DNA from 3 places in the Ferdinandcohnia sp. FSL W7-1320 genome. Region 1 is predicted to be linked to each of the others. Evidence: predicted binding sites of a transcription regulator. Region 1 holds the regulator's gene; each other region holds the start of a gene.
What was found. The regulator Rex, encoded in region 1, represses fermentation and respiration genes when NADH is low (regulators of the CRP and FNR family bind a similar motif). The targets are predictions, from matches to a motif close to TTGTGAAATATTTCACAA.
Positions count from the first base shown of each region.

Region 2: NST91_RS02725 (hemerythrin domain-containing protein) is a predicted target of Rex. The motif match lies at 2,292-2,309, and genes of this name have one in related genera.
Region 3: NST91_RS22230 (DoxX family membrane protein) is a predicted target of Rex. The motif match lies at 2,136-2,153, and genes of this name have one in related genera.

Region 1 is NZ_JBBPAM010000001.1:320,163-324,453, forward strand. Features, by position in the region: gene NST91_RS01635 (ABC-F family ATP-binding cassette domain-containing protein) at 1-1,431, opposite strand, end outside; gene moaC (cyclic pyranopterin monophosphate synthase MoaC) at 1,565-2,047, shown strand; gene NST91_RS01645 (redox-sensing transcriptional repressor Rex) at 2,076-2,735, shown strand; gene NST91_RS01650 (twin-arginine translocase TatA/TatE family subunit) at 2,771-2,962, shown strand; gene tatC (twin-arginine translocase subunit TatC) at 2,979-3,728, shown strand; one part of gene NST91_RS01660 (IS3 family transposase) at 3,796-4,291, opposite strand, start outside.
Region 2 is NZ_JBBPAM010000001.1:544,013-548,303, forward strand. Features, by position in the region: gene NST91_RS02715 (ABC transporter ATP-binding protein) at 1-323, opposite strand, end outside; gene NST91_RS02720 (nitrate/nitrite transporter) at 574-2,076, shown strand; gene NST91_RS02725 (hemerythrin domain-containing protein) at 2,403-2,828, shown strand; gene NST91_RS02730 (hypothetical protein) at 2,868-3,179, shown strand; gene NST91_RS02735 (hypothetical protein) at 3,278-3,562, shown strand; gene NST91_RS02740 (nitrate reductase subunit alpha) at 3,546-4,291, shown strand, end outside.
Region 3 is NZ_JBBPAM010000001.1:4,564,965-4,569,255, forward strand. Features, by position in the region: gene NST91_RS22220 (iron-containing alcohol dehydrogenase) at 1-289, shown strand, start outside; gene NST91_RS22225 (FMN-dependent NADH-azoreductase) at 752-1,384, opposite strand; gene NST91_RS22230 (DoxX family membrane protein) at 1,607-2,113, opposite strand; gene NST91_RS22235 (SDR family NAD(P)-dependent oxidoreductase) at 2,357-3,127, opposite strand; gene NST91_RS22240 (DUF421 domain-containing protein) at 3,310-4,020, opposite strand; gene NST91_RS22245 (HAD-IA family hydrolase) at 4,135-4,291, opposite strand, start outside.

The DNA of each region.
Region 1 (4,291 bases):
GTTGGTAGGCTCGTCAAGAATGAGAAAATTAGATTTCTCCATCATTAGCTTCGAAAGGGCAAGTCTTGCTTTCTCGCCACCACTTAAGGTTGAAACGGTTTTTAACACATCATCCCCTGAGAAGAGAAAGTTTCCAAGAACCGTACGGATTTCTTTTTCAGTTTTAAGAGGGTATTCGTCCCATAATTCATTTAAAACTCGCTTGTTCGAGTTGAGGTCCGCTTGTTGTTGATCATAGTAACCGATGGTCACATGTGAACCAAAGCGAAATGTTCCCTCTACGTTGTCGAGTTTTTCAATAATTGCTTTTAGTAAGGTTGATTTTCCGATTCCGTTTGGACCCACTAAAGCAATGCTATCTTCACGGTAAATATTGAAATTAATATTTTTGATAATCGGTTTGCCTTTTTCGTACGAAACGGTGATATCTTTTGCACTTAGTACGTCATTTCCACTTTGCCTCTCGATTTCAAATCGGAAGGAAGCTGACTTTTCATCACCTAACGGCCTGTCCATTAGCTCCATTCTTTCAAGTTGCTTTCGTCTACTTTGGGCACGCTTGGTGGTTGAAGCTCGAACTAGGTTTTTTGCGATGAAATCCTTTAGCTTTTCCACTTCTTCTTGTTGTTTTTCATATTTTTTCAACTCAAGTTCATAGTTTTCAGCCTTGAGTTTTAAATAGTTGCTATAGTTACCGACATATCTGGTGCTTGTGTGTCTTGAAATTTCATAAACTTGGTTGACCACTTTATCAAGGAAGTATCGGTCATGGGATACGATTAATAGTGCTCCAGGATATCCTTGTAGATATTGTTCTAGCCACGTAAGTGTGTTGATATCAAGGTGGTTAGTTGGCTCGTCCAAGATTAACAGATCAGGCTTGGTTAGTAATAGTTTACAAAGGGCAAGGCGTGTCTTCTGACCGCCGCTTAAGCTGGATATTTTGGTTTGGTAGTCTTCTTCTGTAAAATTAAAACCATGTAGAATGGATCGAATATCAGCTTCGTATTGATAGCCTCCCTTTTCCTTAAAATCAACCTGTAGCTGATCATATTCTTCAAGTAATTTTTGGTAGTCAACCGGATTTTCAAAGAGGGATGGGTCTCCCATTTTAACCTCTAAGTCTCTAAGGTCTTTTTCAAGCTTTTGTAAGGAGGCAAAAACAGTTAGCATTTCCTCCCAGATGGTCAAACTCGATTCAAGTCCGGTGTTTTGAGCGAGGTAATCAATGGTAACACTTTTCGGTTTGATAATTTCACCGCCATCATGAGACATATGGCCAGCAATAATTTTTAAAAGTGTTGATTTTCCAGCACCGTTTCGTCCAACGATGGCAATACGGTCGCGAGTTTGTACTTCTAACTTTATATTCGATAATATAAGATCAGCAGCAAAATACTTTTTGAGCTGATTTACTTGTAGTAAAATCATGTTATTTCACCTCTTGTTTCTATCATCAGTGTATCTTATATTGTCTAATTAGAGCAACTGCAATGATATTGTTCACAGATGTATCAAAGACAGATGTGTTAAAATAGTGTATAGTTTATGGGAGGGTTTGTTTATGTCATCATTTACCCATTTTAATGAGCAAGGTCGTGCCAAGATGGTCGACATTACGGAAAAAGCAGATACTGTCCGTACAGCAATTGCAAAATCAAGTATTACTGTAAATAAAATCATTTATGAGCAAATAATAAATAATGAGGTTAGTAAGGGTGATGTCCTTGCTGTTTCTCAGGTTGCCGGGATTATGGCAGCCAAAAAGACGTCAGAGTTAATTCCGATGTGTCATCCATTGGCATTAAAGGGCGTTGATATACGTTTTAGCTGGACAATCCAAGATGAATATATTTTAAATATCACGGTTTCAGTTAAAACAAAGGGCAGTACAGGTGTCGAAATGGAAGCACTTACTGCTGCATCTGTTTGTGCGCTAACTGTCTATGATATGTGTAAAGCGGTTGATAAAGGAATGGTCATTGGACCAACTTATTTGGCTGAAAAAACAGGTGGAAAGAACGGAGATTTTATAAGGGAGCTATAGTTAGTTCCAAGTTAGTGGAGGAATTAAGGTGAATCTTGAACAATCAAAAATACCACAAGCAACTGCCAAAAGGCTGCCACTTTACTATCGATTTTTGAAAAATTTGCATGCCTCAGGAAAACAGAGGGTTTCATCTGCAGAACTAAGTGATGCGGTTAAGGTTGATTCCGCAACAATTAGGAGAGATTTTTCTTATTTCGGAGCATTGGGAAAAAAGGGGTATGGTTATAATGTCAATTATTTATTATCCTTTTTTAGTAAGACCTTAGATCAAGACGAGTTAACGAAGGTTACTTTAATCGGTGTAGGGAATTTAGGTACAGCATTTTTACATTATAATTTTTCAAAAAATAATAATACAAAAATTGAGCTTGCGTTTGATGTGGATTATAATAAGGTAGGTAGTAGTATTGGTGGAGTAAAGGTACACCATCTTGATGACCTGGAAAAAGAATTGCCTGATGATGTAACGGTGGCTATTCTAACGGTGCCGGTTGGGGCAGCTCAGTCGATTACAGACCGCTTGGTTAATAAAGGGATCAAGGGTATTCTTAATTTTACCCCAGCACGAATCAATGTGCCTGAACATATTCGGGTTCACCATATTGATTTGGCCGTAGAACTACAAGCCCTTGTATATTTCTTAAAGCATTATTCAAATGATTCAAATGATTCAAGTGAAGAATAATAATAGATCTTATAATTGTAGGGAGGTGACTTACAGTGGGAAGTCTTGGATTCGGTAGTATTTTATTGATTGTATTTGCAGCGTTATTAATCTTTGGACCGAAGAAGTTGCCTCAACTAGGAAAAGCAGCGGGTAATACATTGCGTGAGTTTAAAAACGCAACAAAAGGTTTAGCAGACGATGACGATGATGATGTTAAGAAGAATGAAACTCAAGATGTGAAGTAATGATAGGATGAGTCACATGAATGAAAAAGAAATGTCCGTCTATGATCATATTGGAGAGTTACGAAAACGACTGATCTACGTAGTCGTTTTCTTCTTCATTGTTGCATTAGGAAGCTTTTTTCTCGCAGAGCCAGTTATTCTCTATTTGCAAAATGCAGAGGAAGCAAAAGAGCTGACAATGAATGCTTTTCGTATGACAGATCCAATTAAAATCTATATGCAATTTGCTTTTATCATTGCCCTTGTTATCTCATCTCCTTTTCTACTTTATCAACTTTGGGCCTTCATCAGTCCTGGCTTATATGAAAAGGAAAGAAAGGTAACCTTGAGTTATATTCCGCTTTCGGTAATCCTTTTTCTAATAGGAGTTTCTTTCTCCTACTTTATTTTGTTCCCGTTTGTAGTGAACTTTATGACAAGGTTAGCGGAACGCCTTGATATAAATCAGGTGATTGGAATTAACGAATATTTTCAATTCCTGTTGCAATTGACTTTACCGTTTGGCTTTTTGTTTCAACTGCCGGTTATTGTGATGTTTTTAACAAGATTGGGAATAGTAACACCAATGTTTCTATCTAAAATACGAAAGTTCGCGTATTTTATTCTATTAGTCATCGGAGGTTTAATCACACCTCCTGAAATAATCTCGCATTTAATGGTTACAGTACCGTTATTCGGATTATATGAAATCAGTATTCTTGTATCAAAAAGTGCCTACAGGAAGGCACTAAAAGCAGAAATGGAAGCGGCAAATTCGATAGAGTAGGGAAATCTATAAAAAAAATAACCTCCGTTGTAATCTGTACCCCTTGTAAAGGACATTTTAAAAAAAGCTAGGCTACTTTAAGAAGATGATCTCTGTATTGAACAGGGGTCATCTTTTTCATATTCCATTGATATCTGTAGTGATTGTAGTAGTGGATGGCAGCTTTCACTTCTTGCTTAAGTTCTTTTAAAGTTTCACATGATTTTATATCAGCCAGGTCCTTAAAATGACCAAAGAATGATTCCTGTGGGGCGTTGTCCCAACAGTTACCTCTCCTAGACATTGATTGTTCCAATTTGAATTTTTTCACCAGCTTTTGATAAACAGGGCTGGTATAGTGACCTCCCTGATCAGAATGTATATAAGCTCCTTTAGCCAGTTTGATTCTCCTGTTTTTCTTTAACTTCTTAAGTGTATCCGTAGCGATATCTAAAGTAATTCGATCAGAGACCTGATGAGCTAAGACTTCATTGGTGGAAGCGTCAATAATGGTTGATAAATAAGCTTTTTTACCTTTTCCGAAATATAGGTAGGTTATATCCGTAAGAAGGACCTTGTGTGGG
Region 2 (4,291 bases), 220 kb from region 1:
GATAAAGGGTGTGGATAATAACTTCTAAAAAGCTGGATAACTTCCCGTACCTTTAGTGCATCAATCACACTTACCTCTTGCAGCAATGCTCCGATTTTCTCCCGTACGGCTTGTTTCTTTGGATGACTCCCAAATAATTGAACACTCCCATCACTTGGCTCCAATATCCCAAGCATCATCATTATGGTTGTTGTTTTCCCAGCCCCATTTGGCCCTAGAATAGCAACAACCTCACCCTTTTGAATTGAAAAGGAAACCTGATTAACAGCCATCTTGTTTTTAAACAACTTACTAACTTGGTTTACTCCAATAATAGATTCCATAAAAACACCTCCACCATCATTGTAAAACCGAAGGACCACCAAAATTAGTGGATAATGTCATCAACCTACATGACAATTGTCATCTGGGACACAGGGACAGGTTCCTTGTCCCGCCATTTTTTTCCTGGGACAGTGGACCTGTCCCCTTGACCCACCTCTGACTCACGGGAAAAAAGTATGTTTGATTTTCTTGAAATTCCGTAAACTAGGGAAAATACATATAGATTGTTTGGAGGAGGAGTACGAAAGTATGAAGACGCAAAAGTTGCAGTTGCCACTTCAAACCTCAAGTTTGGTTGTAGGTTTTATGGTGTGGGTGATTCTTTCTTCCTTAATGTCGAGCATTAAGCAGGATATACCTTTAACCGATAACCAGACTGCTATGGTTACGGCCGTTCCTGTCATCTTGGGTTCACTGATGCGAATACTATTAGGATATTGGACAAATAAATTTGGGGCCAGATGGTTGTTTTTCCTTGGATTTGTTATCCTGATCCTTCCTATTTTTTATATCAGTATTGCTGATTCCATGTTTGATTTGATTCTAGGAGGACTTCTTCTCGGTATTGGGGGAGCCCTGTTTTCGATTGGGGTTACTTCCTTACCGAAGTACTATCCGAAGGAACGTCATGGATTTGTCAACGGGATTTATGGTGCAGGTAATATTGGTACTGCAATCACTTCATTTGCAGCACCAGCGCTTGCAATTAGCATTGGGTGGCAAAGTACGGTTCGCTTGTTTTTAATACCTGTCATTTTATTTGCACTTTTAAACTTTTTGCTTGGTGACCGTAATGAACCTAAAGTAAATAAACCATTAAGTGAACAGATAAAAAACGTTTATAAAAATGAAAAGCTTTGGTTCATCAGCTTATTTTATTTTGTAACCTTTGGCTCTTTTGTTGCGTTTACAGTGTACTTGCCGAACTTTTTAGTCACTCATTTTGGATTAAGCTCGGTCGACGCAGGATTACGAACAGCTGGGTTTATTACACTCGCTACCCTTTTAAGACCAGTTGGGGGTTGGCTTGGGGATAAGTTTAATCCGTATCTCATTTTGTTTATTGTTTTTAATGTGATCACGTTCGCAGGCGTGCTCTTGGCGTTTACACCCGATATTGTTTTATACACAATAGGCTGTTTACTCATCTCTATATTTGCGGGAATTGGGAACGGAACAATCTTCAAGCTCGTCCCATATTATTTTTCGAAGCAAGCTGGGATTGTTAACGGAATTGTGTCCGCAATGGGGGGATTAGGTGGTTTCTTCCCACCAATTGTTCTCTCAATTGTGTTTGGTATGACGGGACACTATGCGATCGGGTTTATGTCGCTCGCGATGTTTGCACTATTAAGCTCTGTATTCGTTGTGTGGATGTTCTATACGGAAAGAATTCAACTTGAGGCAAAGCTTATCGAGAATGTTGCTCAAGGAATGATGGTTACGAATCCGAAAGGCATTATTCAAAAAGTTAACCATGCATTCACAACGGTTACCGGATTCGAACCGAACGAAGCAATCGGAAAATCCCCAAGTATTCTCCGTTCAGGAAAGCATGATGCTGCGTTTTATGAACAAATGTGGGATTCAATTCGCTCGAAGGGATTCTGGCAGGGAGAGATTTGGAATCGACGAAAGAACAAAGAACTTTATCGAGAATGGCTGACCATTAGTGAAGTGAAAAATGAAGCCGGCGAGGTTAAATATTATGTTGGTCTCTTTAACGACTTGACTGAAAAACAGGAGACATGATAAAGGGCTGGGGTGCAAACCTCGGCTCTTTTTATGATGGTGGAACCACTTTATAACGCAAATATTAATAATAAAACGCAATTACAAAAAATAACACGCAAATCCACGAAATAAAGCGCAATTATCCAAAATAAAACGCATATCTACGATTTACGAAATTAACCCCAATTCGAAAACACCCCTTTTTCAACTCCAACTAACTCGGTAACCCAAATTTATGACATTTTTCGCAAAATGTAAGCTCGTAAGTTTAACGGGAATTAAGATGGAAAGGATTATGAAGGAAGAAAAAATAATCTTTTGTAAATGATGAAAGGATGATAGTTATGTCAACAGGACCAAGTTTACGAAAAACAGATTCTCATTCAGCGATACACGAGGCGGCACTTCATGAAGCGAAGGAGCTTAGAAATCTATTTAGAAAGTGTGTTGAACAAGGAGATAAGGAAAAAGCATTACAAGTGGCGGAGATTGCAATTGACCATTGGGAATCAAGAACACTCAAGCATGCGGATTCCGAAGAAGAAGGATTGTACAAAGAAATAATTGAACAAAACCCGAAACTTGAAAAACTAGTGAATCAATTAACCCGTGACCATGATTTAATGCGCCGCATAGTTGCAACGATGAAGAAAAGCCTTGAGACACAAGAAGCGGATTACCGGATGATTCCACTACTAGATAGCCTAATTATCATCGATGAAATCCATAATGATGATGAAATGAATAAACTGCTAGCATCTAACGAATAATAAAATGAAAAATTAGGAAATAGAGGAAAGGGGATGTAAATGGGTAAAAAAGATGTAATTGAGGAAAAGATGCTGCGTTTTGCGGCTCCCAACTTATATAAGAAGATGGTTGAAACATTTTTAGCATATAACATTCATTCTTATGACATCTACGCCACGGTTGTGAAGCAGGAAAAAGGGTTTGAGCTCACTTTGCGATTCTCTGAATCATTTTCACAAGCTGTCACAGGCTTCGTAAGTTTTGAACAGGCAGAGAATCCGGATGAAGAGGTTACGAGCTTTTTTAAGGAAACTGCAGAGAAATGTAAAAATCAGTTGATTTCCGACTATTACAAGATGATTAAACTATAGAGCTATTAGTATAAAAATTCTACTGACTCTAATACTTTCAAGGAACAAAGAGTGATAGGTTCTATTAAAAAAAGGAAGGGGTTGATTGATTGTTTTCAATGGAGAATGACGTATTGTTAATTGATGATCGGGAAGATTTGATTGCTGTTCTAAGAATGAGATTTGGTGACATCCCTGGAAAAATAATTGAAGAAATCTATCAAATTCAGGATATTAGTACACTTCAGCGACTTATTCTCGCCGCAGCAAATGCATCAAGCTGGAAAGTCTTCCTCGAAGAATTCCAAGCGGGAACGCAAAGCTTCAGGTTAGTGGGTGAAGATTTTAACCCATTGGCAAATATTCTAAAGGGAAGGGATGGAGACTTTGGCAAAACAGAATAGTCTCTTCCACTCGCTAAAGCATTTAGTGCGTGGAGAGCGTATTAACGATGGTTGGACAGAAGAAAATCCACGCCCGCGTGACTGGGAATCAATTTATCGCAATCGCTGGGCCCATGATAAGATTGTCCGTTCCACACATGGGGTGAACTGTACAGGTTCATGTAGCTGGAAGATTCATGTGAAGGATGGAATCATTGCCTATGAAACTCAGCAAACAGACTATCCATCTACTGGTGATGATTTCCCAGATTACGAGCCCCGCGGATGCCCACGTGGTGCGAGCTTTTCATGGTATACATACAGCCCTACTCGGGTGAAATATCCATATATACGTGGTGACCTTCTCGCTCTTTGGAAGGATGAGCTTAATAAAGCGGACAACCCTGTACAAGCTTGGGAAAATATTGTCACCAATCCTGAAAAACGTCAATCATACGTATCCGCCCGCGGTAGAGGTGGTTTCGTAAGAGGAAATTGGAAAGATATATGCCAAATGATTGCAGCATCGACCATTTATACGATTAAAAAATATGGTCCCGACCGGGTAGTAGGTTTCAGCCCAATTCCAGCGATGTCGATGGTGAGTTATTCAGGTGGAACAAGATTCTTATCGCTAATCGGTGGAACCATTCTTAGTTTCTATGATTGGTATGCAGATTTGCCGCCAGCATCTCCACAGGTTTGGGGCGATCAAACTGACGTGCCAGAAAGCGGTGACTGGTACAATAC
Region 3 (4,291 bases), 4.2 Mb from region 1:
ATTAGAGTATTACGGAGATTCAGTACATAAACCTTTAGCAGAACTGGCCGATTTGATCGGCATTAGCGAATTAAGTGATTCCGAAGAAAAGAAGGCAAAAAAATTTATTGATGCTATAAAAAAGCTTAGTGAAGAAATGAAGATACCTAAAAAGGTAAGTGGAATTGTAGAAGATGATATCCCACTGATGGTTGATCGGGCTTTAAAAGAAGCAAATCCTCTTTATCCAGTGCCGAAGATACTATCAGAAAAAGAAATGAATGAGCTTTACCAATTGATTAAAGAATAGTGAGATCCCCAGTACATATAAAACCGAAAAATCCAGCTAAGGTGGAAACTCTCGACAATAATTTCAATAATTATCCGTTTGCGTATCATTTTTAAGTAGAAAAGCGAGAAAAGCATACGCAAATAAGAATTGCGTATGCTTTTATATAGATTGGCAGTATAAAACCATTCGAATAATCCAAAAAAAGGTAGAATTGATCTTAAAAGTGACAAAAATTGTAACAATTATCCATTTGCGTATCATTTTTTAGTAGAAAAGCGAAAAAAGCATACATAAATAAGAATTGCGTATGCTTTTATATAGATTGGCAGTATAGAACCATTCACAAGATACAAAAAAAGGATAAAATGATTAAACTTTACCAATCGATTAAAGAATAATGAGGTCCTAATAGTAATGAAAAACCCATCTTATAAAAAAGACGGGTTTTTACTCTTACTCGTTATTGATCTTATAATTGAATTAAACCAATACTGCTGATAATTTTTTTGCAACAGCTTCTACTTTTTCTAACCCTTCAGCTACAATCTTATCAGCTTGATCTGGTGCTGCAGCATGGCCTTCAATAATGACTTCATCAATAATTTCCATTCCGAATACGCCACCAGCCACATTCTTAATATAAGTAGCAGCCATTTCCATAGGCGCTGCTTCAGGTGTTGAGTATATACCACCACGAGCACTTAGGATAACAGCTTTTTTGTCAGTCAATAATTGGACAGCTTGGCCATTTTCATCATATTTAAATGAAAATCCAGCTTGGTACACATAGTCGATGAATGTTTGTAACTTAGCTGGAATTGTTAAGTTCCATAATGGGAATGCAAATACAACTACGTCTGCTGCTGTTACAGCATCCATTGCTTTTTGTTTTGCAGCTAAAATACGTTTTTCTACGTCTGTCATTTCTTCGCCTGATTCTAATTTACCAAAAGCATTGAATAAATCTTGACCAAGGTAAGGCATGTCTTCAGCAAAAACATCATAAGTTGTTACATTTACACCTTCAATGTTATTCATGAAAGTCTCATACATTTTACTTGAAACAGCTTCTGAAGCTGGACGGTTATTTGCTTTTACTACTAATATATTCATTATATGAAAGTCTCCTTTATTATCTTAAAATTAATTATCTCGAATTAATGGTATATTGAAATACGACTTAAGTCAACTCAATACACGTAATTCACAAATATTGGAACCTTAGTCCTATAACGAATACTAGTACTTTAGTACGGGAATTTATTACCGATAGTAAATTATATTAATATATCAAATTACATTTAAAAAACAACAGAACTTAGCTCTTTTATAAGATTAAGCAGATACTTTTATTTGCTGTACAACTTCATTCTTGTTGAACACAGCTTTTATAAATGGGATAGCAAATCGATCAAGTCCATAGTAATACCTTGCTGTTCCTACAAATAATAGAATCATTGCCACTGTTAGAAGCTTTGTATCCAGGCTCGCTAATCCAACACCTGCCATGATGAAGTTCGCATTCATAAAAGCACCGCCAATTAATGCAGGAATTGTAGCTAACCCTAAGATTAATCCTAAACCAACAAGGAACTCACCCCAAGGGATAAGGATGTTGAATAAATCTATATTTGGCAACGCAACTTTTTCAAGAAAGCTGGCATACCATCCTTGCACTGTAGGGGAATCACCATTTGCATTTGCTATTGCACCTTGTATAAAACCACCTGCATTAAATCCAAGTGTAATTTTATAATAACCCGCTTCTATCCATTGAAATCCTAACCAAATGCGTAAGATTGTCCAAGCTATCGCCATTATGGGTCCTTTGATAAATTTTATCATCATTCGTTTCTCCTTTTAATTGTGAATTCCTTCACAAGAATTATGAATTTTTTATCGATGAGCTACTATATCCTCTCTATCGATATTTTTATTCTAAGATGTTCGTTTTTTGCTTTCTTTGACGTAGGTCAAATTTTTATGAAATCATCAGGAGATTGAACAGAAAAAAGCCCCGAATGAAAAAATTCAGGGCTTTTTTAGCAAGAGAAGATACGCTGATTTGAGGATATAATTTAATTATTAAACGTTATATAAAGCACCATCGACTGTGAATGAAGATGAGCTTACATAAGAAGCTTCGTCAGAAAGAAGGAATGCAATTACGTTAGCAACCTCTTCTGGTTCACCGTATCGTTTCATTGGAACTGCATCGTTATAAGCTGCTTGCGCTGCTTCTGCTGCACCTGGTGCAACATTTGATTCAATTTTACGCATCATTTGTGTATTAATTACACCTGGGTTTACTGTATTAACACGAACATTAAATGGCGCTGCTTCTAAAGCCGCAACTTTATTAATACCCATTACAGCATGTTTTGATGAGTTATATAAGATCATGCTTGGTGAACCTATTAAACCAGCTACTGATGAAGTATTAACAATTGCACCAGATTTTTGTTCCTTCATTACTGGTAATACATATTTAAGACCAAAGAGTACGCCTTTTACATTAATACCATAAACAAAATCAAAATCTTTCTCTGTAACTTCTTCAAGTGATTTTGCCGGACCTTCAACACCTGCGTTATTTACAAAGCCATCAATGCGTCCAAACTTTGAAACTGTTTGTTCAACATAATTTTTAACATTTTCTTCATTAGAAACATCAGCTTTGACCACTAAACTATTCTCTTCTGTTAAACCAAGCTCAGCTTGTACAGCTTTGATTGCGTCTTCATTTAAATCTACTAATACTACTTTTGCTTGTGCGTTCGCTAATTTTCTTACAACTTCTTTCCCGATACCGCCTGCTGCACCTGTAACAATAACTACTTTACCTTCAAAATTCATTCTTAACCTCTCCTTATTTATTCGGATTAGCCACTAAATAATCTCGAATTTAATTATCTTGAATACAAGATATATTAATATTGTAATCCTAAATTTTAAATATATCAAAGAAAACGCTTAGCCTGCCCCCAGCACACGCTATCGCTGATATGAGTCAGGCCTATCGCCATATACAAAAATAGTTATTCCTTATCAATTGGAGAGAAAATATCATCATGATATGTATCAACATACATATTACCATTTGCTGAAAGTACGGCATAAACCACATCATGTTTTGTTAGATTACGCTTTTTTAATTCCGCCTCTAGCCATGGAATTGCCAGTTTATTTTGTTCTAAATTTTCCTTCATAATTTCTCCATCCATAATAAGCTCAATCGGTAGTTTTGGCTCAGGAGTTACTGCAAGCATCATGTCATTTCGCGTTACGTTTCTAAATTGTGGCTTCTTTAACACTGTTAACGTGCCATTCGTTTCAACGATTGCAAAGAGAACTTCTTCGATGTTAAAAACATCTTTTTCCCGTAGTTGTTGATTTAAATAATCTAAAGTGTAACGCATTTTTTTCATGTTTCCTTCTAAAATTTTCCCGTTTTGTATTACAATAGTGGGATCACCAGCCAGCAATTTTCTTCCTTTTTTACTATTTAAAGAAATGACGGCAATTAGAAGGATAATTGCCACATAGATAATAAATGCGATGATTGCATGATGAACTTTAGTTGAAGTATTAAAGGCTAGATTAGCTGATATGGCTCCTAAGGAAATGGCCGCAACAAAATCAAACATGGTCATTTGCGCTATCGTTTGTTTACCTAAGATTCTTGTTCCAATTAGTAATAGAACGAAAGAAGTAATGGACCTTAAAATTACTTCAATATGTTCAGGCATTTTACCACCCCGATTTTAATCCATCATCAGTCTTAGGTTAGCCATGAGTTTCGTATTTTATAAACGTATAAAAACAGGGCCTGTCCCAAAGCAGTCAGCCCTTGAAATGAATATTTATAGATAGGGTAGGACGTTCGTTCTGAAGTCCACATAGTTGTCAATGTGAAAGTCCGCCTCAATATCCGGATTTTCAAAGGCAACGGTTTTAATTCCTAAATCTCGAGCAGGAATTAAATCTAACTCACGATCACCGATCACTAAATCAATGGGA